One region of the Rossellomorea sp. NRS-1567 genome, then DNA from elsewhere that is predicted to be linked to it. Evidence: predicted binding sites of a transcription regulator. Region 1 holds the regulator's gene; each other region holds the start of a gene.
What was found. Region 1 encodes Rex, which represses fermentation and respiration genes when NADH is low (regulators of the CRP and FNR family bind a similar motif). Its sites were predicted from a motif close to TTGTGAAATATTTCACAA; they were not measured.
Positions count from the first base shown of each region.

Region 2: the regulator Rex is predicted to act here: its motif matches at 1,497-1,514, upstream of ACIFOD_RS18915 (L-lactate dehydrogenase).
Region 3: the regulator Rex is predicted to act here: its motif matches at 1,743-1,760, upstream of cydD (thiol reductant ABC exporter subunit CydD).

Region 1 covers NZ_JBITPL010000023.1:805-11,408, forward strand. The annotation lists gene tsaE (tRNA (adenosine(37)-N6)-threonylcarbamoyltransferase complex ATPase subunit type 1 TsaE) at 1-214, shown strand, start outside; gene tsaB (tRNA (adenosine(37)-N6)-threonylcarbamoyltransferase complex dimerization subunit type 1 TsaB) at 211-909, shown strand; gene rimI (ribosomal protein S18-alanine N-acetyltransferase) at 931-1,368, shown strand; gene tsaD (tRNA (adenosine(37)-N6)-threonylcarbamoyltransferase complex transferase subunit TsaD) at 1,365-2,381, shown strand; gene ACIFOD_RS16295 (ABC-F family ATP-binding cassette domain-containing protein) at 2,719-4,665, opposite strand; gene ACIFOD_RS16300 (redox-sensing transcriptional repressor Rex) at 4,855-5,532, shown strand; gene ACIFOD_RS16305 (twin-arginine translocase TatA/TatE family subunit) at 5,587-5,757, shown strand; gene tatC (twin-arginine translocase subunit TatC) at 5,773-6,546, shown strand; gene ACIFOD_RS16315 (YdiK family protein) at 6,562-6,768, opposite strand; gene ACIFOD_RS16320 (CPBP family intramembrane glutamic endopeptidase) at 6,765-7,508, opposite strand; gene groES (co-chaperone GroES) at 7,834-8,121, shown strand; gene groL (chaperonin GroEL) at 8,175-9,812, shown strand; gene ACIFOD_RS16335 (hypothetical protein) at 10,017-10,169, shown strand; gene ACIFOD_RS16340 (alanyl-tRNA editing protein) at 10,234-10,604, shown strand, end outside.
Region 2 covers NZ_JBITPL010000025.1:158,445-169,048, forward strand. The annotation lists gene ACIFOD_RS18900 (histidine phosphatase family protein) at 1-207, opposite strand, end outside; gene ACIFOD_RS18905 (tetratricopeptide repeat protein) at 277-762, opposite strand; gene ACIFOD_RS18910 (GNAT family N-acetyltransferase) at 778-1,314, opposite strand; gene ACIFOD_RS18915 (L-lactate dehydrogenase) at 1,614-2,564, shown strand; gene ACIFOD_RS18920 (hypothetical protein) at 2,653-3,090, shown strand; gene ACIFOD_RS18925 (SIMPL domain-containing protein) at 3,099-3,752, shown strand; gene proC (pyrroline-5-carboxylate reductase) at 3,917-4,723, opposite strand; gene ACIFOD_RS18935 (hypothetical protein) at 4,843-5,046, opposite strand; gene ACIFOD_RS18940 (phosphotransferase enzyme family protein) at 5,043-6,062, opposite strand; gene ACIFOD_RS18945 (YciI family protein) at 6,098-6,394, opposite strand; gene ACIFOD_RS18950 (alpha/beta hydrolase) at 6,508-7,245, opposite strand; gene ACIFOD_RS18955 (DUF421 domain-containing protein) at 7,307-8,023, opposite strand; gene ACIFOD_RS18960 (STAS domain-containing protein) at 8,141-8,632, opposite strand; gene yhbH (sporulation protein YhbH) at 8,773-9,933, opposite strand; gene ACIFOD_RS18970 (multidrug ABC transporter ATPase) at 10,199-10,372, opposite strand; gene ACIFOD_RS18975 (hypothetical protein) at 10,458-10,604, opposite strand, start outside.
Region 3 covers NZ_JBITPL010000025.1:145,537-156,140, reverse strand. The annotation lists gene ACIFOD_RS18890 (M20/M25/M40 family metallo-hydrolase) at 1-1,294, shown strand, start outside; gene ACIFOD_RS18885 (hypothetical protein) at 1,395-1,550, opposite strand; gene cydD (thiol reductant ABC exporter subunit CydD) at 1,789-3,522, shown strand; gene cydC (thiol reductant ABC exporter subunit CydC) at 3,519-5,237, shown strand; gene ACIFOD_RS18870 (nitroreductase family protein) at 5,285-5,902, opposite strand; gene ACIFOD_RS18865 (winged helix-turn-helix transcriptional regulator) at 6,046-6,354, shown strand; gene ACIFOD_RS18860 (hypothetical protein) at 6,386-6,526, opposite strand; gene ACIFOD_RS18855 (LacI family DNA-binding transcriptional regulator) at 6,678-7,640, shown strand; gene mscL (large conductance mechanosensitive channel protein MscL) at 7,843-8,304, shown strand; gene ACIFOD_RS18845 (ATP-grasp domain-containing protein) at 8,404-9,336, shown strand; gene ACIFOD_RS18840 (ATP-binding protein) at 9,477-10,604, shown strand, end outside.

The DNA.
Region 1 (10,604 bases):
CAGGTTGGATGATTCCTTTGAAGATTTGGGATTCGACGAATACTTTGAAGGGGAAGGTGTGACCGTCGTTGAGTGGGCTCACTTAATTCAAGATCAACTTCCGGAAGAATTATTAAGTTTATCGATTTACCGGGAGGGCGATTCCACGAGAAGAATTGTGTTGAAGCCCTATGGTGATCGATATAGTGAATTGTGTAAGGAGATTGTGTCATGACGATATTATCGATTGATACCTCCAATTATCCGTTAGGCGTCGCGCTTATCGAAGAAGACAAAGTAATTGGGGAGTACATTACGTATATTAAGAAGAATCATTCAGTAAGAGCCATGCCGGCTATTGAACAATTGTTAAAGGATTGCGGGATTGAGGCGAATGACTTAACGAAGGTTGTCGTTGCAAATGGTCCGGGTTCCTATACAGGTGTCCGGATAGGGGTGACCTTGGCGAAGACCCTTGCATGGTCTCTCGGCATCCCCCTTATTCCAGTATCAAGTCTTGCGACACTGGCTTCCTCTGGACGATATTTTACAGGATATATTGTTCCCTTGTTCGATGCAAGAAGGGGACAGGTATACACGGGACTTTATGAGTTTCAGGGAGATCAATTAATTTGTGTGGAAGATGATTGCAACGTACTGCTGGAAGAATGGGTGACGAAGTTAAAAGATTTTAATAAAGATATACTCTTTGTCGGCAATGATGTTGCCCTTCACGAGAGCATGATTATGGAAGTCCTTGGAGATCAGGCAAAAATCGCTCCTTTTGTCAGTCATAATCCGCGTCCCTCTGAGCTTGCTTTTATGGGTAGTGGTCTGAAAGAGGCGTCGGCGCATGAAGTGCTCCCTAATTATATACGGATGGCTGAAGCAGAAGTGAAATGGCTGGAATCTCAAAAAAAATCTGAATAGAAGATAAGGGATCGTTAGAATATGGATATACGATTTATGACGGTTGATGATTTAGATGCTGTAATGGAAATTGAAGATCAATCTTTTAGCATTCCTTGGAGCCGGGACGCTTTCTTGAATGAGATCGAACATAACCACCTGTCTACGTATCTCGTTGCCGAGGTTGAAGACAAGCTTGCAGGATACTGTGGGGTGTGGCTTGTAGTGGATGAGGCTCATATCACCAATGTGGCTGTGCTCCCGGATTATCGGGGGCGGGGCTTGGGAGAAGGCCTCATGCGCAAGATCATGGGTATTGCGATTGAATTTGGAGCTCGTGTGATGACCCTCGAAGTCAGGGTATCCAATACAGCTGCACAACATTTATATCGAAAGCTCGGGTTTCAAGATGGAGGAATCCGTAAGCGGTATTATTCCGATAATCAAGAGGATGCTTTAGTAATGTGGGTGAATTTATGAAAAAAGATATGTTTGTATTGGGAATCGAGACAAGCTGTGATGAAACAGCTGTTGCGATTGTGAAAAATGGAACAGAGATTGTGGCGAACATTGTTTCGTCTCAGATTGAAAGTCATAAGCGCTTCGGTGGAGTCGTCCCTGAAATTGCTTCACGCCATCATGTGGAGCAGGTTACGTTTGTGCTGGAGGAAGCGCTTGAACAAGCTGGTTTGACGATGGACGAAATTGATTGTGTCGCCGTGACGGAAGGACCCGGTTTGGTGGGAGCCCTTCTGATTGGTGTCAATGCTGCCAAGGCACTCGCGTTTGCTCATAACAAACCTTTGGTAGGTGTCCATCACATTGCAGGACATATTTATGCAAATCGATTGGTGAAAGAGATGAGGTTTCCTCTGCTTTCATTAGTTGTTTCCGGAGGTCATACAGAGATAGTGTTCATGAAAGAGCACGGTTCGTTTCAAGTGATCGGGGAGACCCGGGATGATGCAGCCGGTGAAGCCTATGATAAAGTGGCCCGGACCTTGAGTCTTCCGTATCCTGGGGGACCCCATATGGATCGGTTGGCTCAGGAAGGGGAACCTAATCTTGATTTGCCCCGTGCATGGCTGGAAGAGGGTTCCTATGATTTTAGCTTCAGTGGATTGAAGTCGGCGGTTATTAACACGCTACACAATGCGAAGCAAAAAGGAGTAACCATTCATCCACAGGACTTGGCAGCGAGCTTTCAAGCCAGTGTGATTGATGTGTTAGTGACCAAAGCCGTTAAAGCGGTAAAGGAATATGGAGTGGAACAAGTATTACTTGCTGGTGGAGTTGCCGCCAATAAAGGCTTGCGTGCTGCCCTACAAGAAGCATTTGAAGGGGTGGAAGCGGAGTTGATCGTCCCTCCGTTATCTCTTTGTACGGACAATGCTGCTATGATAGCAGCTGCTGGAACGGTCTTATTCCAACAAGGAAAAAGAGGGAGCATGGATATGAATGCTCATCCTGGACTTGATATCGAGAACTTCTAAAAGGGAAAGCTTAAACGAAACTTCGTTTAAGCTTTTTTTATTATATCCAGTGATTGTTGATATCTTGTGAGTGAATGAGAGTAAAAAGGAACGAACATACGTTTTATCAACAGACTGTGGATAAAATGTTAGTAACTATATAAATGATGTGTACACTTTGTGAAAAAGATCTAGTGTTAATGACCTATTTTTTGGAAGTGTATGTGGATAACTCAAGTTATAATTGTGGATTATGTGGAAAACCTCTGTTAATAACGGATGAACGGGATTTGGATTGTGGATAATGATGTGGAATAAAAAAGGATTGGGGTCCAATAGTTATCCCCAATCCTGTGTATTACTGTTCTTCTTGAAGAATCTCCTCAAGTTCTGTCCATTCTTCCAATAGAGCATCAAGCTCTTCTTTTGCTTTTGTGAGAGAATCATTGATGTCCTGTACCTTTTCATGATCTTGAAAGACGTCAGGGTCACAGAGAAGATCCTCTTTTTCCTGGATGTCTTCTTCAAGAGCTTCCATGAGACCTTCGATTTCTTCTACTCTGCGTTTTCGTTGACGCTCAAGCTTTTTCGACTCTTTATCGATCTTATGGGACTGTTTTTGAGTCGTCACCTGTGAAGATACTTGTTCTCCTTGTTCCATCCGCTCGAGGGCAGCCAGCTCTTCCTGCTGTTGTAATTTCTCTACATAATAATCGTAATCGCCAAGGTATTCGGTCGATCCCTTTTTGGATAGTTCTACAACCTTTGTGGCAATTCGATTGATGAAATAACGATCGTGTGATACAAAGAGAATCGTCCCAGGGTAGTCAATCAAGGCATTCTCCAGCACTTCTTTGCTGTCTAAATCCAGATGGTTCGTCGGCTCATCCAGGATCAAGACATTCCCTTTTTCCATCATGAGCTTGGAAAGTGCCAAACGTGCCTTTTCTCCACCACTCAGTGTGGAAACAGGCTTTAAGACATCTTCCCCTGAGAATAAGAAGTTTCCAAGTACAGTGCGGATTTCTTTTTCCATTTTCATTGGGTATTCGTCCCACAGTTCATTTAAGACGGTCTTATTGGAAGATAGTTCGGCTTGTTCTTGATCATAATAACTAATCGAAACATTTGATCCGAATTTAAATGCTCCTTCTAGAGGGTGCAGTTTATTGACCAATGTTTTCAACAGAGTCGATTTCCCGATTCCGTTTGGACCTACAAGGGCGATACTGTCTCCCTTTTTAACAGAGAAGTCGATATGAGAGGAAACCTGTTCGTCTATTCCATATCCGATAGTAAGGTCTTGGACGTGAAGAACATCATTTCCACTTGGACGATCAATTTGAAAAGCAAAGTTGGCAGATTTCTCATCTCCAAGGGGTCTATCCATCTTGTCCATTCGTTCCAGCTTTTTTCGGCGGCTTTGGGCCATCTTAGTCGTTGAAGCACGGGCGATATTCCGTTGAATGAAGTCTTCGAGTTTAGCGACCTCCTGTTGTTGGCGTTCGAACATCTTGAGATCCTTTTCGTAGTCTTCTGCTTTCTGTTCAAGGTATTTACTGTAGTTACCCAGGTATTTTTTGCTTCGATTACGGGAAATCTCATACACTTGATTGACGACGCTATCCAGGAAGTATCGGTCATGGGAAACAATCAGGACGGCTCCTTCATAGCTTTGAAGGTATGTCTCAAGCCACGATAAAGTCTCAATATCAAGATGGTTGGTAGGCTCATCGAGAATGAGAATGTCAGGTCTGGTTAAGAGTAGTTTACCAAGAGCGAGACGGGTTTTCTGGCCACCGCTCAAAGTGGATATCTTTGTATCGTAATCGAAATCTGCGAAATTCAAGCCGTGAAGGACAGAGCGGATATCGGCTTCATATTGGTAACCTCCGGAATCCTTGAACCTGACCTGAAGCCCATCGTATTCTTTTAATACGCGTTGATAAAGCTCTTCTTGATCATACACCGAAGGATCGGCCATCTGCTGCTCCAATATTCTTAATTGCTTTTCCTGCCTCTGCAATTCCTCGAAGACGGTCAGCATTTCCGACCAAATGGATAGATCAGACTCCAAGCCGGTATTCTGAGCCAGGTATCCAATGGTAACCCCTTTTGGTTTCGTGATGTCTCCGGAATCATAGGAGAGATGTCCTGCAATTATTTTTAAAAGAGTCGACTTTCCTGCTCCGTTGCGTCCGACGAGAGCCACCCGATCTCTTGTCTGTATTTCAAGCTTAATATTTGATAGGATATTATCGGCACCAAAGTTTTTCGTTAGTTGATTCACTTGTAGTAGAATCATGACGTTTCACCTCTATTTCATAGTGCTAGTGTACCGTATTTGGGAGGTGAACGGCAATAAATCGACTATTAAACTTCGTACACTTAGGATAAAATATAGTGTATGATGGGTAGTAGAGTTTTAAATTCTGTATGCTTTCTATTTTGGAAGCGGTAACAGAGGTTTTGAATAGATGTGGGGGAATACAATATGAACCAGGATACAACGAAAATTCCACAGGCAACGGCTAAGCGCCTTCCGCTATATTATCGCTTTATCAAGAATCTGTACTCGTCGGGGAAGCAGAGGGTTTCATCGAAAGAATTGAGTGAAGCGGTGAAGGTTGATTCTGCCACGATACGCAGAGATTTTTCTTATTTTGGCGCGTTGGGTAAAAAGGGTTATGGATATAATGTCAATTATCTTCTATCCTTTTTTCGTAAGACATTGGATCAAGATGCCATTACGAAGGTTGTGCTGATAGGAGTAGGGAATCTCGGTACAGCGTTTCTTCATTATAATTTCATAAAAAATAATAATACTAAGATTGAAATGGCTTTTGAAGTGGATGAAAAGAAGGTTGGGACACAAATCAGCGATGTACCCGTTTATCATTTAGGTGATTTAGAAGAGGGTCTTGAGGGGCATGATATTGAAGTGGCCATTCTGACCGTTCCGGCATCTTCTGCTCAGAATATCACAGACCGATTGGTTTCTTCTAATATTAAGGGAATCCTGAATTTCACTCCTGCGAGATTAACGGTGCCGGACCATATTCGCGTCCATCATATTGATTTGGCAGTTGAGCTTCAATCACTGGTATACTTCTTAAAGCATTATTCAGAGGATGACACGGAAATGTCACAAGATGGAATCATATCCGAATAGAAAATGATTCGTATTTACGTTATGATAGAATGGTAAAAGAGGAGGTGTCTCATTATGTTAGGTGCAGGTAGTATCGTACTTATAACGGTTGTTGCTTTACTGATCTTTGGACCAAAGAAATTGCCTGAGTTAGGGAAAGCAGCCGGTAATACATTACGCGAATTTAAAAATGCAACAAAGGGCTTAGCAGATGATGAGGACGATAATAGTAAAAAAGCTAAGTAGGGTAGGATGAACGCCATGAGTCAAAGTCAAAGAGACATGACAGTCTATGAACATATAGGAGAATTGCAAAAACGACTCATGTTTGTAGTCGTTTTCTTCTTGTTAGCGGTAATCGTGAGCTTTTTTCTTGCGGAGCCGTTGATTCGATATTTGCAGCACGCGGATGAAGCGAAAGAATTGACGATGAACGCCTTTCGGATTACAGACCCTCTCAAAATCTATATGGAAATGATCATGTTTATTGCGATCATCATGACATCACCCATCATTCTATTTCAAGTATGGTCGTTCGTAAGTCCAGGCTTATATGAGAAAGAGAGGAAGGTAACGCTTAGTTACATACCGATCTCTGTCATTCTTTTCTTAGGTGGATTGTCATTTTCATATTTTATTTTGTTTCCATATGTTGTGAAATTCATGATGGGTTTATCAACCAATCTGAATATCCAGCAAGTGATTGGAATTAATGAATACTTTCATTTCCTGTTTCAAATAACCATTCCATTTGGATTTCTATTTCAACTGCCGGTTATTATGCTGTTTCTGACACGCCTTGGGATTATTACCCCGATGCTGCTGGCGCAAATGAGAAAAGTGGCGTACTTCATATTGTTGGTCATTGCAGCCTTCATTACACCACCGGATATCGTTTCGCATTTAATGGTGACCGTTCCTTTGCTTCTTCTTTATGAAATCAGTATTTGGATTTCTAAAATCGGGTATAAAAAGGTTTTAGAAGCAGAACAAAAGCTTGAAATGGAACAGTTCGAGGATAAAAATAAGGATTGATCATTTGATCAATCCTTATTTTTTATTCTCTATTTTCTTTTTGATTTTGAAATGCAGCAACACCATCCGCAACCCGGAACCAAAATCAAGGGTTGCCAGAAAGACAAGCATATAAGCGAAAAATCCCCAACCATCATCCTGTACATTTTGCACAGCAAAGTATGTGAAGAGCACACCGAGAAGGAGATAGATCACGCCTGAAAATAATGGTGATCTCCTCATAGAAATAATCCTCCAATAAATCCTTGTATTTGTTCAGCTTCGTTGATCATTTTTTCAATTTCATCCTTATAGATAGATTGCATTAGAACGACCGTTGTATTCATGGCAACATGGGCAAATATTGGAACCAGGATACGCTTCGTTTTGACATAAAGAAACGCGAAGGTAAAGCCCATAGCAGAGTACAAGATCACATGCACAGGCTCAAAATGAGCAAGGGCAAAGATAACAGAGCTGATTAACGCGGCGAAGAAGAAATTCATCTTCTCGTAAAGAACGCCGAAGATAATCTTTCTGAATACTATCTCTTCCAGTATAGGTCCGATGATTGCAGCGACCATCATGGATAGGGGTACCTTTTCAATAATGCTGATAATCATCTGAGTGTTTTCAGACCCCATCTCGATTCCCAGCGCATACTCGACTTGTATGGCGACGGATTGAGCAATGAACGCCATAAAGATCCCGACCACGGCCCATACGATGGAACTGCCTGCATTCATGGGAGCGGAACGTTCAAGTCCGGTGCTTGTTTCACTCTTCCTTAGAATGCCCCACACAACGAGCAACGTTAACGTAAAACTGATGATAAGCCAATATCCCGGAACAACACTTTTAACTGTATCTTCGGGTTGTCCAAGCGCATCTACACCAATCTTAAGTAATAAGGGGATGCCTACAATACTTGAAAGTTGCATGACAATATAGGTAATTAAGATATATCCGAAATGTTTTTTCAACGTTTGATCTCCTTTAGCACCTGTTAGATGAAGAACAACTTCATTTCATCTTGAACTCACTCTTGTACAATTCTACTAAGAAAAGAGGAACTGTTCAAATCTAAGGGTTTTGTTAGAATTGTCACACTTCAATCGATAGTAATAAAGCCATACGGGGAGGCATAGTATAGGAGGGTGTGAAAAAAAGAGAAATATGACGAAAAAAATTTCAAGCAGGACTCTTGCAAAATGAAAACGAATTAATTAATATAATAGTTGTGTTAGCACTCACAGTGAGCGAGTGCTAATAAATATCATTTACATAATTTCAAGGAGGTTGTTTCACTTGTTAAAACCACTAGGTGATCGCGTCGTTATCGAGCTAGTTGAGTCAGAAGAAAAAACAGCAAGCGGTATTGTGCTACCGGATTCCGCAAAGGAAAAGCCACAAGAAGGTAAAGTGATGGCTGTAGGTACTGGTCGCATTCTTGACAACGGTGAGCGCGTTGCTCTTGAGGTAGCTGTCGGCGATCGAATCATTTTCTCTAAATACGCTGGTACAGAAGTGAAATACCAAGGCACAGAATACCTGATCCTTCGTGATAGCGATATTCTGGCTGTAGTTGGCGAATAATCAAACTTCGTATATAAACAATACTTTATTTAAATAAGAGGAGGACTTTATCAATGGCTAAAGATATTAAATTCAGCGAAGAAGCACGCCGTTCCATGCTTCGCGGTGTCGATCAATTAGCAAATGCAGTAAAAGTAACTCTTGGACCAAAAGGACGTAACGTGGTACTTGAGAAAAAATTCGGTTCACCACTTATTACAAATGATGGTGTAACAATTGCAAAAGAAATCGAACTCGAAGATGCATTCGAAAACATGGGTGCGAAACTGGTTGCTGAAGTAGCAAGCAAAACAAATGAAATCGCCGGTGACGGTACAACGACTGCAACGGTCCTTGCTCAAGCGATGATCCGTGAAGGTCTTAAAAACGTAACAGCTGGTGCTAACCCTGTTGGCGTTCGTAAAGGAATCGAAAAAGCGGTTCAAGCTGCTATCGAAGAATTAAAAGTGATTTCTAAGCCAATCGAAGGCAAAGATTCCATCGCTCAGGTTGCGGCAATCTCAGCTGCTGACGAAGAAGTGGGTCAACTGATTGCAGAAGCAATGGAGCGCGTTGGAAACGACGGTGTTATCACGATCGAAGAATCAAAAGGTTTCACAACAGAACTTGATGTTGTAGAAGGAATGCAATTTGACCGTGGATATGCATCTCCATACATGGTGACTGATTCTGATAAGATGGAAGCAGTTCTTGAAAATCCATACATCTTAATCACTGACAAGAAAATCGGTAACATCCAGGAAGTTCTTCCTGTTCTTGAGCAAGTCGTACAACAAGGTAAGCCACTATTAATGGTAGCGGAAGATGTTGAAGGTGAAGCACTTGCAACGCTTGTTGTGAACAAACTTCGCGGAACATTCAACGCTGTTGCTGTTAAAGCTCCTGGCTTCGGTGACCGTCGTAAAGCAATGCTTGAAGACTTAGCGGTACTTACAGGTGGAGAAGTGATCACAGAGGATCTTGGACTGGACCTTAAATCTGCGAACATCACTCAACTAGGCCGCGCTGCGAAAGTAGTGGTAACGAAAGAAAACACTACTGTTGTAGAAGGCTCTGGAGATCCGGAAAAAATCGCAGCTCGCGTAAACCAAATCCGTGCTCAATTAGAAGAATCCACTTCTGAATTCGACAAGGAAAAATTACAAGAGCGCCTTGCTAAGCTTGCAGGTGGAGTAGCAGTCGTGAAAGTGGGAGCGGCAACTGAAACTGAGCTTAAAGAGCGTAAACTACGTATCGAAGACGCATTGAACTCTACTCGTGCAGCAGTAGAAGAAGGTATCGTTTCAGGTGGTGGTACTGCCCTTGTGAACGTATACAACAAAGTAGCATCAATCGAAGCGGATGCAGATGTAGCAACTGGTATCAATATCGTGCTGCGTGCTCTTGAAGAGCCAATCCGTCAAATCGCTCACAATGCAGGACTCGAAGGTTCTATCATCGTAGAACGTCTGAAGAAGGAAGAAGTAGGTGTCGGTTTCAACGCAGCTACTGGTGAGTGGGTCAACATGATCGAAAAAGGTATCGTAGATCCAACTAAAGTAACTCGTTCTGCACTTCAAAATGCAGCGTCTGTAGCAGCAATGTTCCTGACTACCGAAGCAGTGGTAGCGGACATTCCTGAAGAAGGCGGCGGCGGTATGCCAGATATGTCTGGTATGGGCGGCATGGGTGGAATGGGCGGCATGATGTAATCATCATCTCCCTATTCCTGGAGTTATCCAGATGAAAGTGGTCATTCCTTAGGGAGTGGCCACTTTTTTTGCGTTAAAAGAGTTGACGAGTTTAGAAAATCACCTGATAGGTAAAAAGTATGATTAAAAGACATCCGTAATGAAACTATTTACGTATGCTCCATGTGACTTCTACTTTCTAACTAAACCAAAGCAGGTGATAACGTGAATTATTCAATCATGAAATTAAGAACGCTGGTAGAACGGGTCATTGAAGGAGACGAACGGGCAAAGGAAGAATTCGAAAGGCGATGGGGAATTCCTTGGGAACAAGTAGGGACGGTACCGATATCCATTGATAAGAACCAAAGGGACTGAAATGGTTCTATCCATTCTTCTTATGATAAAGTATGGATAGAACAGTTCAGAAAGAGGGTTACCGATGACAGTCAAACAATACTATCAAGATGCCTATATGAAAAGCTTTCAAACATCCATTCAGGATCAGCAGCAGGATGAGTCAGGCTGGTACGTCGTATTAGAGCAAACAGCTTTCTACCCAACAGGCGGTGGCCAGCCCCATGATACGGGAACATTAAATCAACACCAGGTAATCAATGTGGAAGAAGTGAACGGAGAAATCCGTCATTACATAGAAGAGCCATTTGAAGATATTTCAGGGGACGTAAAAGGACAGATCGATTGGGACAGACGCTTTGATCATATGCAGCAGCACGCAGGGCAGCATATTTTATCTGCCGCGTTTGTGGAAACATTCCAATACGAGACGATCAGTTTTCACTTAGGGAAGGA
Region 2 (10,604 bases), on a different contig from region 1:
GATTCCCTGCCCAATATGGTCGGCTGTCCCTTCAACGGTTTCCACCGCCCGTTTATATGGACTGGAACATACTGCATCAATCTTTTCCTTCTTTAATAATTCCGTTACATGCTCAGCATCCACCTTACCTTTGTCTGATAAGGGTCTGATTAATTCCTCGGGGGTGTATTCCGAGTGAGCATGCCTCACCAGATACAGTTGAGTTATTGCCAACTTCATTCACTCCTTCTTATTTTCCGGCCACAAAAAAAGAGCTGTCATGCAGAACAGCTACCCTTATTTCCACACCGCGTCCAATTGACCAGCATAAAATGTAATCGCCTTTTTATAAGCTTCAATGGTGGAGTCTTGTGACGATTCTCCAATGCATGTCAGCAGCAGCTCCATTGCTTGACTGTGTTCGTTCAAATTATAGAGGGTCATGGAATAAAAGACCGTCAACGCTTTATTTTCAGGAAATCGTCCGATACCTTTCTTGAAAACCGATTTGCTTTTTTCATACTCTCCCAATGTCCGATATGTACTCCCTAACCCAATATAGGCGCATTGTAAATCTTTATCATCCAGTCCCAATTGAATCGAATTCTCATAATAAGGAACGGCTTCGCTTTCAAGTCCCATTGTGTCATGGCTCCATGCACATTGGTAATGTAAAAAACCATTATCTGGTTCTTCCACAATCAATCGCTTCCATCTTTCAATGGAAGCTGCGTATTCTCCCGACTCTCTCAATGCAATGGCTTCTTCTATTTTTCTTTTCATTATACAGTCTCCTATTTATTCGGGAATGAACTCCATCAGCCAGGAATCATGTTGTTCGCCTTCATGAAGCTCATGCTCCCGTAGTATTCTCGCTTTACTATATCCACATTTCTCATAGCAACGGATGGCTCTGGTGTTCCAGGTCATGGGATCCACCACGAGGCGGTGCACTCCCTCTTTCTTGAGCAAGTACTCTACTACAGCTCGAATGAGTTCCGTCCCTACTCCCCTGTTCCAATATGTCGCTTCTCCGATGAATTGATCCGTACCGTAAATCACTTCATCTAAATTTGTGTAACCATAACGGATCATTGTTTCTTCATCGAGCTGATAATACTGGAGGTAACCGATTTCATTCCCCTCATACTCAACGAGACAACCTAAGACGTCCCTCTCAGCAAGGAATTTCTCCTCGACCATCTGAAGAGTGAAGGGGCGGTCCCTCCCTTCATAAAACTCCAGTACCACTGGATCCTGCAGCCACCTTGCCAACGTGTATTTATCCCCCTCCTCTAACCGACGGATATATAAATCCCCACTCCTGACATTCATACACACACCTCCCATAACTCTCCTCTTCCTCTATACATTCATCACATATCAGAAAAAACCCTTTTTTTATTTGAGGGACGGACCTCCTTGGATATACGACAAGTTTGTGAACTGCTTCACAATTATGTATTTTATGTTGAATTCATGAGTAGAATATCTTTGTGTTTCATGTTATTATTAGATTGTGAATTAATTCACAATAAACTCACTAATACTCTTACAACTCCATTACTTTCTTTAAAAAACTGAACATTGATTTGAATCATGCAAACAAAAAACTCGTGGATAGGTGATGACGTATGACAATCAAATGCACAAACAAAGTAGCTTTAATCGGTACAGGATTTGTTGGCTCAAGTTATGCCTTTGCTCTTCTCAATCAAGGTATCGCACATGAACTTGTGATGATTGATTTAAATAAGGAGAAAGCTGATGGAGATGCACGTGATTTAAATCATGGTCTTGCTTTCGCTTCTCCTATGAAAATATCTGCAGGGGATTACAGTGACTGCAAGGATGCTGACTTGGTCGTGATTACGGCAGGAGCGAACCAGCAGCCGGGTGAAACCCGTCTGGACCTGGTGGAAAAGAATGTGAAAATCTTTAAAAACATTGTAGACTCCGTCATGGATAGTGGGTTCAACGGCATTTTCCTTGTAGCGACGAACCCTGTCGACATCTTAACGTATGCAACGTGGAAGTTTTCCGGTCTGCCGAAAGAAAGAGTCATCGGATCAGGAACGATCCTTGATACAGCCAGACTTCGTTACTTAGTCGGAGAGCATTTTGATATTGATACACGTAATATCCACGCCTATATTATGGGAGAACACGGCGATACGGAGTTTCCCGTTTGGAGCCACACGACTGTAGGAGCGAGTCATTTAAGTGAGTTGATTGATCTCCACCAGGATGATGTGCAGAAACAACTCGACGACATATTCGTCAATGTAAGAGATGCAGCCTATCACATCATTGAACGAAAAGGCGCAACCTATTACGGCATTGCCATGGGTCTTGCCAGGATTACCAAAGCTATCTTTAACAATGAAAATAGCATTTTAACCGTTTCTGCCCTCCTTGAAGGAGAATATGATCAAGAAGACATATACATCGGTGTTCCTGCCATTATTAATGGCGAGGGTATCAGAAAAGTCGTCGAGCTTCCGTTAAATGATAAAGAAAGAACTCAATTCGCTCACTCTGCAGAGACGCTAAAAAACGTGATGAAAAAAGCGATGGATTCTTGATTTACTCCCTTCGTTAAAATGAATAGACACGCACGCCCATTAGACCTCCTCATATGATAAAGAGAATTCTTTATGAGGAGGTTCTTCTATGTACGATCACAGACAACTATTCCCTGGTTTTCCTGGGGGAGGTAGCGGGTTCCCCGGCTTTCCTGGTGGAGGTCAAGGATCGGGCGGCGGTTTTCCAGGCTTTCCAGGTGGAGGACAAGGCGCACCAAGCTCACCACCACCTACAGGCGGGCAAGGCGGACAAAATCAACCACCACCCGGACCACCACCGAACTTCCAACCACAAAAAACGGTCATGCAAGGAACACAAGGTGGACCAAGTGTCTTTGCAGTAGACCCGGGTGCCATCAGAAGATGTTTATTCCGTTACACGTATATTTGGTTACGAAGAGATGCTTTCTGGTTTTATCCTGTCTTTGTTGGGCGCCGTTCCATTGCCGGGTGGAGATGGATCGGATTCACATGGGTGTACTTCGGCATCGATTTAGATAAAATTGAATCCTTTACTTGCGTGTAGGTTTGCTCATGTATTCATATCCTTACTATAGAACTGGCAACACCAATGGCACGATTACTGTAACTGGTGAGCATACACTTTATGTGGATCCCGATCAAGCCATAGTCTCGATCGGTGTTGTCACTAAAGATGAAGAACTTGAAGCGGCACAAAACCAGAACCAACAACAATCCACTCAAGTCGTTCAATCACTATTAAATAACGGTGTGTCACAAAAAGATATCCAAACCTCGACCTATCAAGTATTCCCACAATACAATTATGAGGACGGGAAACAAGTTTTTACAGGATATGAGGTTCGCCAAGTATTTCGCGTTACTATAAAAGATATTGAAAAAGTGGGTACGATTATGGATGATGCCATAAAGACCGGAGCGAATCGGGTAGAAAACATTCAATTTGTCAATTCAAATCCTATTGAATCCTATCAGTTAGCCCTTTCTTCCGCATATCAAAAGGCATACCAAAAAGCATTCACATTATCGAGCCAATCGGGGCAGCAGCTCAATCCCCAGCCAAAGTCCATCACAGAGCAATCAAGCCCAATGGTCACCCCCTTTGTCACAACCGGGTTTGTGAAAGCCGCTGAAGAAAGTACAGCCGTCCAACCAGGACAAATCGGCGTCACAGCCATCTTGACAGTAGAATACCAAACCCGATAAACAACAAACTGCCAAAGTATTGATATACTTTGGCAGTTTGAATAAAGTTGAGAGGGACGGACCTCCGGGATTGGTTGAAATTTTTTTAGATTGAAAAATTTTCAGTTTATAAGTGTGTACTTTAGCAGACTTATAGTAACGACTTGAGGTCGATGATTTCCACTCTACTTGCCCAAGGACTTCGATTTACGACCGCATGCTTCCATGGCCGTTAAAATGGCTCCTTTAAAATTATTCTTCTCCAGAGCTGATACCGCTTCAATCGTTGCTCCTCCCGGTGAGCAAACGGCATCCTTCAGTTCTCCTGGGTGAGTACCCGTTTCGAGAACCATTTTGGCTGCTCCAAGTACAGCCTGCGATGCGAGCTGATAGGCCTGCTTGCGGGGAATGCCTTGCAGAACCGCTCCATCAGCCAGTGCTTCTATAAACATAAACACATACGCGGGAGAAGATCCGCTCACTGCCGGAATGGCATCCATCAAGTTTTCCTCTACCATTTCAGCCTTTCCGAAGCTTCCTAAAATGGCTTGTACATCTGTAAGATCTTCTTCCGTTACTTCATTATTTACACAATAGGCCGTCATACCTTCTCCTACAAGAGACGGGGTATTAGGCATGGTCCGGACAATCTTCATTGATTTAGAAAGCCGACTCTCCATCCAATCAATGGTGATGCCCGCAGCAATGGTAATGATGATGGCATCCTCTTTCAGGGAATCCTTTATCGATTCGATAATGCTCCGATATTGGTCTGGTTTCACTGATAAAAACAAAATATCCGAAAAGGCTGCTACACTTATATTATCACTGGTAACCCCCACTCCAAATTCCCCTGCTACTTTATCCAGCGTCTCCTGAGTTCTAGCGCTGGTTTTAACCGAATGATGATCCACCAAACCTGATTTCAATATTCCGCCCATAATCGCTTGTGCCATATTTCCGCATCCAATAAATCCAATGGTTTTATCCATTTCTTCACCTCATAAATTTGTATGTAAACAGTCTTTAGCATCATACCAAATTTATCTCCTCATATAAAATTAAACGTCATTAAAAAAGGCTCGAAGGAGAAATCCTTCAAACCTTTCCATCATTCCACCAGCTTCCCGCAATGGGGACAAAGAGATTTTTGATAATCCTTTGGAATCTTCCTGTGACAATGATTGCATGTCTTCATATACTCAGGTTGATCAAATAAATCCTCAGACATCCCATATCCACTCTTAAAGGTGGTTCTCATAAGACGGACTAATAATCCGATGATCACACCTGTAATAAGCAGTGCCCAAATCATTTTGCCCTCGCTCTTTCAAAAATTTCATCGTAGTCCAGGTCGACGATTGGTTCATCATGGAGCAATCTGTCCCTGATCTGTGAAAGAAGCGACTCCTCGACCTCCGATAAATTCTCAAGGTCCCATTTTTTATGGAAAACAGAATACAGTGTTAGATCCCTGAGCAGGAGGAAATGGGGGATTCGTTCTACCCACTCTTCTTCTAAATCACACTCCGTCAAATATCCTTTTAAAAATGAAACGAGAAACATACCGCCAAATTGGTTGCGGATATCCAAGTTCTCATTCCTGAGCTTCCACCACACAGAATAGTATAGAGGGATGGCCACGTCACTTATAAAAAAGAACTGTGTACTATCTTCAAAGTCAAACACATGAAGATCGCCCTCATGGTAAAAAAAGTTCCCCGGATGTATATCTGAGTGTATCAGGCCAAACGAATCTTTTGTTTCCCCAAAACTTCTTATGGTCTCCATGTTTTTTTGACCAGTATCAAGTATGTACCTGTCTTCCACAGATAAATATTTCTTATAATCCAGCACATCGTCCTGATCCCAACGAAGGCGGTGAATTCCATCCTGCCCGTATCTCTTTGTTACCCGGTGCATATGTCCTGTCATTTTCCCCCATTTATAAAATAGTTCTTCATCGAATAACGGCTCATTCACTTTCACAGGACTTCCTGGAGCTTTATCAAATAAGCACACATAGAAATACGAATCTCCTGATTGGATGACTTCTACGAGCTTACCATTATCAGAGTGATTGACTAATGATACATTCACTCCGTGTTTATGTAAGTAGTTCATCCATTTCAGTTCAGCTTCCACTTCTCTTTCTGACCGATGAGAACTGTGAGTGAGGCGAAGAATATACGGTGTGTCTCCCTTATGAACCTCATACACATAATTTTCAAAGTCTCCGAGTTTCTTCGCTTGAGCAGTATTGCACCCATACCGTAAGGCACCTTCAGCCAATAGTTCCTCTGTAAAAAGTTCTTCTATCCACTTTTCCATCGTACCTTCTCCTACTCTATTTCAGTATTGATTTCCTATCTTGAAAGGGCCACTCTGTAAGGAAACAGCTCTGCTGTCATGATTCCTTCTTTTACCGCAGGATCTTCCTTCATGAACGCTTCGGCCTTTTCCGTATCTTCCGCTTCAAAAATAACGATTCCAAAAGCATTTTCTTCTTCATTCAATGTTCTGCCCGCAAGGATTACCACCCCTGCTTCCTTGAATCCTTTAAGCCTTTGGAAGTGATGTTGAACAATATCTTCATCCGCGGTCGTCCAATTTTCTTCCTTATGTAAACGCGGGACAAGCTTTAATACATAGATAAATTCCATCTGAATCGAACCTCCTTCTATTTTATATATACTACCTTTCACATCAGGATTCCTTTATCTTGAAATACAAAAATAGCTGCTGAGTCTGCTCAACAGCTTGCATCATAATGAAATCAATGCTTAAATAACCATTCATCCATCGTCCGTATGATTTCATCTTGCTGATCCCTTGGGGAAATATATGCTTCAAGATCCCCTTTTTGCTTCCCGTACATTCCGAAGCCTGCATGGTTTCCTCCTTCGATTTGGTGGAAAACCGTTGATTGGGGCAATATTTTTTTACTTTTTTCAATATCATCCTCTGTAGTAAGCCCATCATTCTCTGCATAAATACTTAGAAAAGGAACATCGCTTTCAGAAAAATCAGTTGAATTTGTTGGATAAGAGGCGAAGAAAATCACCCCTTTTATCTCATCTTGATGATCATAGGCGTATGTAGATGCGGCTACACCACCCAGTGAGTGACCTGACACATACCAATTAAGCTCCTCATCAAAACTGTTTATGATTTTTTCAGATTCACCTATACCCAAAAAAGCGATATGAAAGGGCATCCTTGGAATGACGACTGTGTACCCCTTCTCAGAAAGTGACTTCCCTAAATACCCATAAGCCTCGACTTCGACCTTTGCTCCTGGATATAGAATAAGGCCCTTGCTGTTAGATTCCTCGGGATTAAAAATAAGCCAGTCTTTTTTTTCTTCAATTAATGGATCCTCTTCGATTTTGATTGTTTTTATTAATTCTTCTGTGGCTGAATACGTTTGTTCTGACCAGAAGTAAAATCCAAGGCCACCTATTAGAACAACTGCAAGAAGAACAATGGCAGTCCATAGGAGTATCTTTTTCATAGGGATCACCTTTTTTACTTTTAGTATACTCTACACTACAACTCTTTTCTTTTATGAATGCTCAGTTAAAAAAATGAGGATACGTATGAATATCAGATGTTTTCACAATATGAATTTCCTTTCTGACATTAATGGAAGCATAGAACACCTCATCGATTGCCGTGAATCCCTCTTTTCGCATTTCTTGCCGAACCCATTTTTCCTCCACGTTTAATTTTTCTAAAACACCCGTATGCAGTACCCCATCTACAATAAGAGGAAATGCAAGGCTCGTCCGCTTCATCACTCCCGCATCCTCCACTGTAACCGTTTGTTTCGGGGGAATCTTATTTATCGATAAACTCCCATTCGATTCGATGATTCCAATCTCCACATCTTGCAATGAGAATACTTCTTTCTCCCGAAGAAGCATCAGAATATTATCAATCGTATAACCCGTTTTCTTTAAGTCGTCTTTTAGAACCTGACCGTTTTCAATGACCACAGTAGGTTCAAATGAAAGCAATTTCCCAATTTTTCGTGAAGAGATTTTCATTTTGGTCAAGATCTTTTGTAATATGCCGATCAGAATCATTGCGATGATGGTATGGATATGTTTGATGTCAGGATCCGCAATATCCGCTCCTACGACAGAACCAAACACGAGGACCACTAAAAAATCAAATACCGGCAATTCCCCAATGGAACGTTTCCCCATATATAATGTGACAAAAATCATAAATGGAAGTATCGTAAAGATTCTTAACGCCACGATACCTAAGTCTTTAAAATCAACCATGAATTAATCAAATCCTTTTGAGTCTGATAGGTGTAGTTTCCCCTATCACAGAACAAACATGAAGGTTGTTTGCATTTGAATATAAATAAAAAGAACCAACCATGCAGGCTGGTTCTTTTACTCATTTATCTTCTGGAATGTAATGTCCTTTTCTCTCATCAAATACTGCAAAGCTGTCCGGAAGGTGAGGAAGCTTTTAATTCCTTGGAGTTCTCTCACTCCTGAATTGATCATCACTTGAGTAAGGGCAGGAGTAAACCCTACGAAGAGTGTTTCGATTCCCATTAATCCAATTGCCTTGGCCATGTTATGGATATAGGTACCGAAGATATCAATTTCCCCGATTTCTTTTTCTGAAATCGCAGAGAAATCTACAATGATTGTGTTAATGTCTCCTCCATAAGAGACGTCCAATATCTTTGTAATGATCGTTTCAAAGCGCTCCGGACTGAGTCTGCCCGTAATGGGGATCAGGATCGTTTCAGGGACGATGGACGGGATTATGGGTGCTGAGATCTCCATGATGAGCTGTTCTGATTGAACCAGCTGCTCTTTTAATTCTTTAATTTCATTCTTTAGTTGTTGAATTTCCTGCTTTTCATCTGTCATGATAAACCTCACCGCTTATAGAATGTTTTAAAAGTACCTCTCTCTATTCTAGCACTATGCATACAGAATAACCTAATATTTTCATATGTAAGTAGATAAACAGATGACAGTGAAAAACCAGCCTCATCGGCTGGTTTTTCTCAAGCGAATGCTTTTTCCTGCTCATTGTGGAAGAAACTTTTCATGGCATGGAATACATCGGCTTTTTGTTTGAGAATGTAATAACGGAAATCGTCGTTTTTAATATTTTTGTAGGCTGACATCAAGGTGGAGTGGCGGTTATACTGATTCACTTCCCCGTATCCGAACATGCTGGATACTTTCATTAATTCTTCTACAAGCTTGACGCATCGGACGTTATCAGACGTCAGGTTATCTCCATCAGAGAAATGGAACGGATAAATATTATAGCGGGTTGGAGCGTACTTTCCATCGATGAGTTCCAACGCTTTGCGATAAGCAGATGAACAGATGGTTCCTCCACTTTCTCCTTTCGAGAAGAAGTGTTCTTCTGATACCACTTTGGCCTCGGTATGATGTGCAATGAATTCAATTTCTACGGTTTCATACTTTGTTCTCAAAAAGCGTGTCATCCAGAAGAAAAAGCTTCTTGCCATATATTTCTCCCAAACTCCCATGGAACCACTTGTATCCATCATGGCCAATACGACCGCTTTGGATTCAGGCTTTAATACTTCATTCCACGTTCTGAACTTCAAGTCTTCGGTATATATCGGATGAAAGCTTGGTGCTCCTTTCATGGCATTCCTCTTAAAGGCAGACATCATCGTCTTCTTTTTATCTATATTCCCCATTAGGCCTGTTTTACGGATATCGTTGAATTCAATGTGCTCGACGGTTTGAACATCTTGCTCCTTCTTCTTTAGGTTCGGAAGTTCCAATTGGCTAAATAAGGCTTCTTCAATCTCAAGCATCGACACTTCTGCTTCATAGTAATCTTCACCGGCTTTATCTCCGGCCCCTTGACCTTTTCCAGGACCCTGCTGCTGTGGTGAGCCGTCTCTTGCAATGACGTCTCCTACCTTACTTTCACCGTCACCTTGCCCGACGTGCTTATTCTTATCATAGTTATAACGAATTTTATATTCATCTAAAGAACGAATCGGGATCTTGACGACGTCTCGACCATTGGACATGACAATGTTTTCTTCAGTAATCAAATCTGGTAAGTTATTTCGAATCGCATCCTGTACTTTCTCTTGATGTCTTTGTTGATCATCGTGACCTTTGCGGTGGAGGGCCCAATCTTCCTTGGAAATGACAAACTGATGATTATCCATTTGACTCAAATTATTCCCCTCCTTAAATTTTTTTCACATTTTTTCAATCTCCTGCATACACTATGTTGACTGTCTAAACTGCATGTATCCCATGAAGTGAAACGGGGATTACTCTATCCTATGCAGAAGTATTGATAAATTTACAAATAATTTCGACAATTAAACGTTCTTTTACGGTTGGACGAGCCTATTTTTCTGACAGGTTGTGGAGGTGTCCGTGAATGACAGATTTCCTCAAAAAAAATAACCAGGCGGAATCACCTGATTAAGCTTCTTCTTCATATTGAGCCGGGTCTGATACTCGATTGTGTATCTTTAATTCGCCACTGGAACGTAATTTTTCCATCTGCTTCCCTAGCTTAATGACTTCCTCCATATTGGAGGCCATGCTTCCGTTAAGAGGTTCTGCTTCTTCTCGACGCTGAGGTTTAGAAGACATCCTCTTCACCCACTTTCATTTAAGATAATGGGCCCAGCTCTCTATCTATAGACTAATATATTCAGAGTTTTCCGTCAACTATTACTTATTCCTTGTCTTTTTCTTTATATTGAACAGGATCCGGCTGCTTTTTGTCCTCTTTCAGCTCTTCATTCGTTCTTAACTTGTCCATTTGTTTTCCCAACTGCTCCATCTCTTCCATATCAGATGCCATGGAGCCATTTTCAGGTTC
Region 3 (10,604 bases), on a different contig from region 1:
CTATGAAGGAGAGGAAAAGGTGAGAGAGGATGCCCTCTCTGGAAACTGGCTGTTTGGAAGAGGGGCATTGGATATGCAGAGCGGAATTGCCGTACACATGGCGAATCTCTTGTACTATACGGGACAGGAAACGCCAGATGGACATTTACTCTTCCTATTTAATGGTGATGAAGAAAGTGAACATGCCGGAATGATTGCAGCTTTAAGTGATCTCTATCGTTTGAAAAAAGAGGGCTTTGATTATTTGGCAGCGATCAATACCGATTTCATTTCTCCGATCTATGATGGGGATTGTAAACGATATATTTACACTGGTGCTGCAGGAAAGCTCCTGCCAAGCTTTTATGTATATGGAAGAGAAGCGCATGTAGGGGATGTGCTGACTTCCATCGATCCTACTGTGATTGCTTCCAAGATCAACCTTGAAATCAATCAGAACTTAGATTACCTGGAGGATATACCAGGTGAATTCACCCTGCCTCCATCTTGCCTGTATTTCAAAGATGACAAACATACGTATAATGTTCAAACCCCACTGAGCGCTTCTCTATACTTTAACTATTTTGTATATGAGAGAACTGCCCGGGAAGTTCTCTACGATATGAAGAAGGCAGCATTAAAGGCAGTTAGTGAATTGGAAGAACGCAGTAAAAGACAGTTTGAGCAATATCGTAGCTATCATGGTTTCCCGGAAAGGGAGTTTTCATGGGAAGTGGAAGTTCTGACGTTACGGGAGTATATTTTCTGGCTGAAGGAAAGAGGCATCGATCCGGATCCTGTCATGAAAAAGGTCTTTTATGATATGGAGGGAGAAGACAGAAGGACGATTGCGTATGCCATGGTGGAAGCACTGCAGCATCTGGATCCCGATCGAACGCCAAGAGTGATCATTTTCTTCGCACCGCCATTTTTACCTCATAACTTTGTGAATGAAGAAAATGAGTATGGCAAGAGAGTAAGAGAAGCGTTAGGCACATGCTTAAACGATATAGCCAAAGAAACCGGCGAAGAATTTGTCATTAAACGGTTTTTCCCTTATCTCGCAGATGGCAGTTTTCTCTCTCTTCATGAAGAAGACGAGGATATTGACGTATTCAAAAAGAACCTGCCGCTGATCGATCAGTTGTATCCTGTTCCCATCGACATGATCAGAAAGCTTAACATCCCTTCTATTAATATCGGAGTTTATGGAAAGGATGGACATCAGTGGACTGAGAGAGTGTATAAACCTTACACCTTCTCAGTACTGCCGGAGATTATCCAGCGTGTGACGAAGGATTTATTGAAGATATGATGTGCCGAGAGTATAACTGAACAAAGAGAGAGGTCATTCCCTTAAGGATGTGCCTCTCTCTTTTTATTAATTTGAATTTATTTTGTACTCTTTTTTACAATTATTGTAAAACGGCTGGATTAATTAAGAAAACGGCTGGATTATCACCAGAATCGGCTGGATTATTGATGATTTCCGCCGAATTATTCAGAAAAACGGCCGGATTATTGGTGATTTCGGCCGGATTAGTAAGGAGATCAATGAAATACCAGACCATGACCGCCACAAATCCCTTGAAAAAGTAGATTTCAAAATGAAGTATCCATATTTCCTATGAATCGAGCAGACTTTTATTTGGAATATCCACTCACACCCCATTCAAAACTACCTTTGTTCTGGAATTGTCACAAAAAGGTCAATCCTAAAAGATGCATAAAGGGAACAAGTCTACTATAATAGAGTTATTAATTTGTGAAACATTTCACTAACTTTTGACCTTGGAGTTGAGAAGAGGTATGAAAGAACTAAATAAATTGGCTAAGCAGCAAAAATCATCCATGATGACACTTTATGGAACATCCCTATTAATGGGGGGAGTCGTGATTGGACAAGCTTACTTGCTGGTAAGCATTGTAGATAAAATGTTTATAAAAGGGGCAGAATTTCAAGACATTCTCCCAATGCTTGGTGCTTTACTGATTATTTTAGTGGGGAGAGCGGTCCTGTCGTATGTGAATGGACGAACAGGAATCAGGATGGCTACGAAGGTAAAGAGCGACTTGAGGAAACGGCTCTTGAATAAGTGGGCAAAGAATCCACTGCAAGCCTCCCTTCAAGGGCAGTCTGGACAAAAGGTCAGTACAATGATGGATGCCGTCGATGGGCTGGATGGGTATTACAGTCAGTACGTACCACAAAGAATTCAAACGAGCATTGTCCCGTTGATCCTGTTGATCACTATTTTTACTGAGCATATTTATACCGGTCTGATCATGGTCATAACGGCTCCGTTCATTCCTTTGTTTATGGCGATTATCGGAGTCATGACAAAAAACAAATCAGAGAAGCAAATGGATAAGCTGACGGCATTTTCCGGACGATTTCTCGATACACTGCAAGGATTGACTACCTTGAAGCTCCTTGGAAGAGGGGAACAACAGAAAGACGGGATCCGTTCTGCCAGTCTTGACTTTCGTGAAGCCACGATGGAAGTGTTAAAGACAGCATTCTTATCTTCCTTGATGCTTGAGTTTATCTCTATGTTAAGTATTGGACTGATTGCACTGGAAGTAGGGCTCAGATTAGTCGTCTTTGAAAGTATTTCATTCTTCACCGCTTTCTTCGTTCTCGTGCTTGCACCGGAATTCTATTTATCACTAAAAGAGCTTGGGCAAGCTTTTCATACTGGCCGAGGAAGTATGGGGGCCGCGAAAAAAGTCATGGAGGAGCTGGAAGAAAAAGATCGACCTGTGCATTGGGGAGAGAAGGAACTCGAATCAATTGGGACTCCTGCCACAATGGAATTGCGTACTGTCGGGTTTTCCTACGGGGATAAGGGATTTGTTCTTCAATCCATTTCGGCGGTCTTTCCTCCCGGCAGCCAAGTGGCGATTGTCGGTCACAGCGGAGCAGGGAAAACAACGCTCCTTCATCTTTTAGCCGGACTTCTTGATCCCTCTGAAGGAGACATCGTGATTGATGGACACTCGAGAAGTGAATATAGGGAAAGTGACTGGTTTGATCATTTGAGTTATATTTCACAGAACCCGTATTTAATTTCAGGGACAATCTCAGAGAATATTGCGGTTGGAGGAAAAGAGGGCGTGACCCGGGAAGAGATCGAATACGCTGCTGAAAAAGCAGGAATCTCACAAATGATTGCCGGTCTCGATAAAGGATATGACACACCGATCGGTGAAGCGGGGAGAGGACTGTCCGGAGGAGAGAAGCAGCGTATTGCCTTAGCCAGGGCTTTTCTCAAAAAACCTTCTCTCATTCTCTTTGACGAACCGACAACGGGATTGGATCTTAAAACCGAGGGAATCCTTCAAGCCTCCATTCAGGAATTATCCATAAATTCAACGGTGATCACAGTGGCTCACCGCCTGCATACGATTCGTGAAGCGGATCAAATCCTGTTTTTGGAAAACGGAAAATTAGCGGGCATAGGAAATCATGAGGAGTTAATGAAGTCCTCTTCACGCTATCATGAGATGGTGACTGCACAGCAAGGAGTGAATACAGGATGAAAGAGTTAGGATTTGTCATAAAGCTGATGATGAAGGAAAAGAAGGATATAGTGTATTCCATTCTATTTGGCTTCCTGGCTGGAATGACCTCTGTCGGATTATTTGCTTCCAGTGGTTATTTAATTTCTAAAGCGGCTCTGGAAGTACCTCTTTACGCTCTGACGGTGATGATTGCGCTCTTGAAGCTGTTCGGTTTTACAAAGGCGCTAAGCCGTTACGCTGAACGTTATTTTTCTCATCGTGCTACATTCACGATTCTGGCCAACTTACGGGTCTCGATTTATGAAGCAATCGAGCCGTTAGCACCGGGGATTTTCGGGCGATACAGAAGTGGAGATCTTCTCTCAAAAATTGTCGGAGACGTAGAGAGCCTCCAGAACTTCTTTCTTAGGGTCTTTTATCCGCCGATTATTCTGGTGATGGTGTTCTTAAGTACGATTTTATTTACGATGTTTTATTCGGTTTCTGTTGCATTGATTCTTCTCATGGGCCTTCTGCTGACGGGATTCATCGTTCCTGCTTATTTCGCTCTAAAACAGAGAAAGATTGAAATGACTTTAAGAGAAAGTCGAGGGGACTTGTCTACTGAGGTAACGGAATTTCTTCATGGATTCAAAGACCTGAAAATCTATCAAAGACTGGAGGATAAAGAGAGGAGTCTCGTTCATGCATCAACAAGCTATGTGAGTGAGCAGGAACGAGAGAATATCCATTCCCTCTTTAGTCATTCAACCAATATCCTGGTTTCGCTTCTTATTTCATGGATCGTTTTAGCTGTAGGGGCCTATTCGGTAGGAGCAGGTCAACTGGATGGAATATACCTTGCTATGCTTGTCATGATCTCATTAACCGTATTCGAAAACGCCACACCCATGGCAATCCTCCCTACACACTATGAAGATTCCCGCAGAGCGGCAGCCAGGCTCTCTTCTGTTATTCCCGAAGAGAGCATCGAGAGGGACGGACCTTCATTTGGCGGGAATCTTGACGGAGAAGCTCCGTCCTTTCGCCTGAAGGATGTAAGCTTTTCCTTTGAGGGAGATGAAAGAAAGGCATTGGATGGTGTGGATCTTGAGCTGCCTGCAGGTTTGAAAACAGCGATTGTAGGACCTTCGGGATCAGGAAAATCAACATTGCTTCAATTGTTATTAAACTTTTACTCAACGGATCATGGATCGATTTTTGTGAATGATGCTTCAATTAAAGATATCGATAAAGAGTCATTGTGGAAGCATGCCAATGTGGTTCTCCAAGAGAATCATTTCTTCTACGGCACAATAAAGGAAAATCTTTTACTGGTGCGAGACGATCTTACAGACGGGGAATTGGAATCGGCATTAGAAAAAGTAAAGTTGCGCCACTTTTCGTTAGAGGACACTGTTCTGGAAAAAGGAGAGAATCTATCTGGAGGAGAAAAGCAACGATTGGCCATTGCAAGGGCTCTGTTGAAGGGGTCACCCTTATGGATGCTGGATGAACCGACTTCTTCGGTTGATGCTTTGACGGAAAAAGAGATCTTTGACCATCTTTATACAACGGCCGGTGGAGACACAATGATTCTGATCTGTCATCGTTTAACCGGTCTTGAAAGCATGGATCAAATTGTCGTCATGGATCAAGGGAAGGTTGTAGAAGCAGGAAGTTTTAATGAGCTCATGAGGAAAAAAGGCTACTTCTATGAAATGAAAGAGATTGAAAAAAGCGTACTCTTTTAACAGACTGAAAAAGCCGCATCCCCTAAGGATGCGGCTTTTTCATAGGCTTATTCCGCCCAATCAATTAAGTTGCGGATATCTAAACGATCTGATTTTCGTGCTTCTTGAAGTGGTTTTCCGATTGTAATCAGCATAATCGGGATATAACGGTCCGACACATTGAATTCGGAAACGAGAGCTGCCGGATTGAAACCTCCAATCGGGCAAGTATCCCAGCCTTTCGCTTTTGCAGCAAGCATGAATTGCATAGCGGCTAAGGAAGCGTTACTGAAAGCGGCGTCTCTTGGATATTCTTCACGGCTGTATGCACCGTCAATTTGTTTCTTCAGTACCTCTTTGATTTCCGCCGTCATTTCACCTTTTTCAATGGCAGGATCAAAGACAGGGTCGACATTTTTATTGGCTTCCAGGTCACCAAGTATAGCCACGACTGCAGAAGCATCATGTACTTGTTGTTGATGATATGCAATCGGAAGTAAGCGTTCTTGAACTTCTTTATGATCGAACACCAGGAATTTCCACTGTTGAAGATTCCAGGCAGATGGTGCTTTTCCTGCAGTTTCGAGCAGGCTGACTAATTCCTCACGGGGGATCTCCACTTGAGAATCGTATACTTTCGTTGAGCGTCGTTCATCGACGACTTGAAAGAAATTATCCATGATAATGCCTCCTTGATGTTTAAAAAAGTGTTATAATATGGTATATATTTGTATGTTACTTACTTTTTGTAAGTGTAAAGCAATATGAACAATATAACCGACGTTTTAGTATGCGTCAAGGGATAACGATTTAGGATGTGAAAACTTATATGGAAACAAAACTTTGCCCGAAATATGCTGCTGCCTTTGAATTATTAGGCAAGCGCTGGGTCGGGATGATCATAAAGGTATTATTTGAAGGAACGTGCCGTTTTAAAGATTTAAATGCAGAAATACCGAATATCAGTCAAAAGGTGTTAACCGATAGATTAAAGGAGCTGGAGGAAAACGGAATCGTTTATCGGGAAGTTCTCGACGAAAAGCCGGTCAAAGTCCTTTATAGCCTGACGAAAAAGGGAAGTGAACTGGAGCCCGTGATGGAGGCCGTCCAGGGGTGGGCAGTCAAATGGGTAAAATAAAAGCCTGCTTCATTGAAGGCAGGCAGGTGAACTAGTTGAGTTTACGGTTGTATATGTGCTCAAATGGATCCTTTTGATCGTGGGGAGTATAGAAATGGATGGGCTTTAATGCGGCGTAGCTTCCTCCGATGATGATGATACACAGAACGGGTAAGAATAAAATACCAAACATAGTATAGCCTCCTTATCATGTTTTAGGGGTAGGAAATCCCGATGTGACCCCTTGCATGATTAACTCTAAAGTGTGAAACGCGTTTCAGAGCAAGCGTTTTATTTGAGTTCGGGCAGTGGGCCATTCAGAAGATCTAATGAGGTGTATGGGGATGACAAATATTCGCAGTATCGCGAAGCTTGCGGGAGTATCTGTTTCAACGGTTTCAAGGGTATTAAATGAACACCCTTATGTAAAAGAAGAAAAACGTCAGAAGGTTCTCGAGGCCGTCGAGCAACTAAATTATATAAAAAACGCAAATGCTGTCCATTTATCAAAAGGCAAGACCTATAGCATAGGAGTTGTTTTGCCGTATTTGAATCTTCCTTACTTCGGAGAAATTCTTCAAGGTATTGCAGGGGAGGCGTTAAAGCATGGATATCATCTTCAACTTTTTCAAACGAATTATGACAAGGGAGCCGAACTTGATGCCTTTCATCGTCTGCAAATGAAGGAAGTGGACGGGTTGATCTTAACTTCACGGTCAAATTCACTGGATGTTCTCACTCCGTTCATGGAAAATGCCAATGTGGTTTTCTGTGAAAATGTGTACGGTCACTCGTGTAAGAAAATATATATCGATCACTATCAAGGAATCAGGAATGGTCTCGAGTATCTTTATTCAAAAGGTCACTCCCAGATAGGTCTATGCCTGCATCGAATGTTTGGGACGAATAGTGAAGAGAGAATCCGGGGGTATTACGATAGCTCAGAAGCTGCGGGCAATCCGGTGCGAGAAGAATGGATCTTCAATGACTGCTATCACCTGGAGGATGGAAGAGACGTGGTGAAGGCATGGGAACAGCTGAAAGATAAGCCTTCAGCCCTTATCGTAACGAGTGATCAGGTTTCAGCCGGTATGGTGACAGAGGCAGGAAAAAGAGGGATCAGGATACCCGATGATTTGGCTATCTTAAGCTTTGATAATCATCCTATTGCCGATGCCCTGGACATTACATCCTTTGAAGTACCGATACGAAAAGTGGGAGAAGAATCGTTTAAACTATTTCTTGAAAATACGGACCCTCGCCCCGTGATACTCGAAACAAAATTATTTGAAAGAGGGACCGTGTAAGTTCCTTATGAAATAGAGGAGGCGATAAGAATGTTAGGGAATAAAGAAGAAAAAATGTTGATCATCCTAATGGGGGTAGTCGCTATTATTGTGTTGCTTGCCATTGCTTGGAAATATCTTATGTAGCTTTTTTGCCCTTGTCTTCATAACTCACTTGTTTCTGCCATATGTTAAGAGTAATGAAGCGGTAGGTGAATTCATCATGTGGTCTGAATTTAAACAATTCATTTCAAGGGGGAATGTAATTGATTTAGCGATTGCAGTCATCATTGGTTCAGCGTTTGGCAAGATTGTGGAGTCTCTCGTTCAAGACATGATGATGCCGGCAATCGGAATTTTATTTGGCGGCATTAACTTAGAAGGCCTGCACCTTCGAATTGGAGCAGAGGTGATTGAATTGGGAAAGTTCCTACAAGCCCTTGTAGACTTTCTTCTCGTGGCCATGAGCATTTTTCTGATGATAAAGGTGGTCAACCGCTTGAAAGGCGGAGAGCAGCAATACAAAGTGAAGCAAACGACGAACCTTGAAGTCTTACAGGAAATCAGGGATATCTTGAAGGACGATCATAGCCCTTCCTCTAGCGATGATTTCCCGAAAACAATCGATCAGCTCACAAAAAGTGGTATGAAAATTCAGATGAGAACCGACAGAAAGCCAAGATAAATTCATGATCATTGACCTAAATCCTACTTTTATAGTAGGATTACTTTGTGTTGTACGACCATTTTTTAAAAAATCCTACGGACAAATGGGGTAATGATCGTGAAAAAAATTCATATTATTCATGAAAATAGTGAATGGACCAATCATTTAACGACTCGTCTTGACGAGCTTCAATTGCCTTATGAGGAATGGTTCCTCGATCAAGGACTCGTCGATTTATCATCAGAGCCGCCAGAAGGTGTTTTTTATAACCGGATCAGTGCGTCTTCCCATACCAGAAACCATCGTTTTGCACCTGAGTTAACGGAAAGCGTTCTTTCATGGTTGGAAAGATATGAAAGAAAGGTACTGAACGGGAGCCGTGCCCTCCGGTTGGAAGTGAGTAAAGTGAATCAGTATATGGCCTTGAACGCTGCCGGCATCAAGACACCGAAAACCATTGCAGCCGTTGGAAAAGAGCAGATCATAGAAGCCGCGGAAAAGCTCAATAAGACATCCTTCATCACCAAGCATAATCGTGCAGGGAAAGGATTGGGTGTTCAGTTGTTTCATTCAGTCGACTCACTGAAAAACTATGTCTACAGTGATGCATTTGAAGAACCGCTTGATGGCACGACGCTAATCCAGGAATACATTGAAGCACCGGACTCTTCGATCACACGCTGTGAATTCATTGGCGGCAAATTCTTGTATGCTGTGAGGGTGGATACGTCAAAAGGATTTGAATTATGTCCGGCCGATGTCTGCCAGGTAGATGATTTATTCTGTCCAGTTGGGGAGCAAGAGGAGAAGCCTAAATTCCAAATCAGGGAAAACTTTTCCCATGGCATCCTTTCGTCTTATGAAGCATTTTTAAAAGAAAACCGGATCGATGTTGCCGGGATTGAATTCATTCAAGACAAAGAAGGCATCCTCTACACGTATGATGTGAACACCAATACAAATTACAACAAGGATGCCGAGGCGAAGTACGGACAATTCGGGATGCTTGAGTTGGCAAAATATCTTGGTGAACAATTGAAAACTGTGTAAATTGATGACTCTCCTGTACATGTACAGGAGAGTTCTCTTATATAAATGCCCGATTACCTATATAATTGTAACGATATTTATAGTAGTATGGTAGAATTTCTATAAAGTAGACAATATCTGTGAAAGGTCAAAGGGTAAGTATGATTATCTTTAATCAGGATGTTATTAACAATTTCTTTTATATCATTTTGAGTATTTTTTTAATTTTTTTCCTTATTGAAAGAAAGATGATACATGGGTGGTATACAAGGTTAGCTACCCTTGTTTCTTTGAGTATGGCCATTATCCTGTGCATGCTTTCCCCGATTTATCAAAATCCATACTGTGTTCATGACCTGCGGATGATTCCTTTTGTACTCGGAATCATGTATGGAGGACCATACACGGGGCTCGCACTTTTAGTTGTTTTATTGTTATCCAGGACAATGATATATAGTTGGAGTATAGTAGCATTTGTTATATATGCGGTGATCTACCTCTTGACGATTATCGGGATGAAGTGGTTCGATTTTGACCGGTTAACGAGCCGCAAGAAAATCATATTCTCAGTGATTCTCTTTACCGTTCATTCCCTAGTGGCGGCCCTTATTGCCAATGCCATGACCGTGTTTGTGATGGATGAAAGCTATCTCATTAATTTCATCTTACTCCCTTCAGTGGGGATGCTTATCCTGACATACATATGTGAAACATTGCTTAAACAGATTCAAATCAAACAAGCACTCGTGAAGATAGAGAAAATGGAAGTGCTCGCTCAACTCGCAGCCAGCATTTCACACGAAGTGAAGAATCCTTTAACCGTTATTAAAGGGTTTCTGAGACTGCTCAATCAAGAAAATCTTCCAGTTGGAAAAAAAGAGCAATACTTAGCGATCGCATCATCAGAACTGAACCGGGCAGAAGATATCATCAATGACTATCTCACGTTTGCCAAGCCGGACCCTGATCAAGTAGAGAACATCTCGATTTCGGGACAACTCAATAAGCTCGTTGATATGGTAGAGCCCCTGAGCAACCAGCAATCGGTGGACGTACATAAAAGCATCATGGACGCCACCATTGTCGGGAATACAAGGAGCTTTCAGCAAGCATTTCTCAACATCATGAAAAATGCGATCGAATCCATGCCAAAAGGAGGTACCCTTACGATACTTTCGAAGGTTCAGAAAGGGAACGTCAGCATCACCATCACTGATACTGGAATCGGGATGACCTCTGAACAACAGGCAAGACTGGGAGAACCCTATTTTTCTACGAAGGAAAAAGGG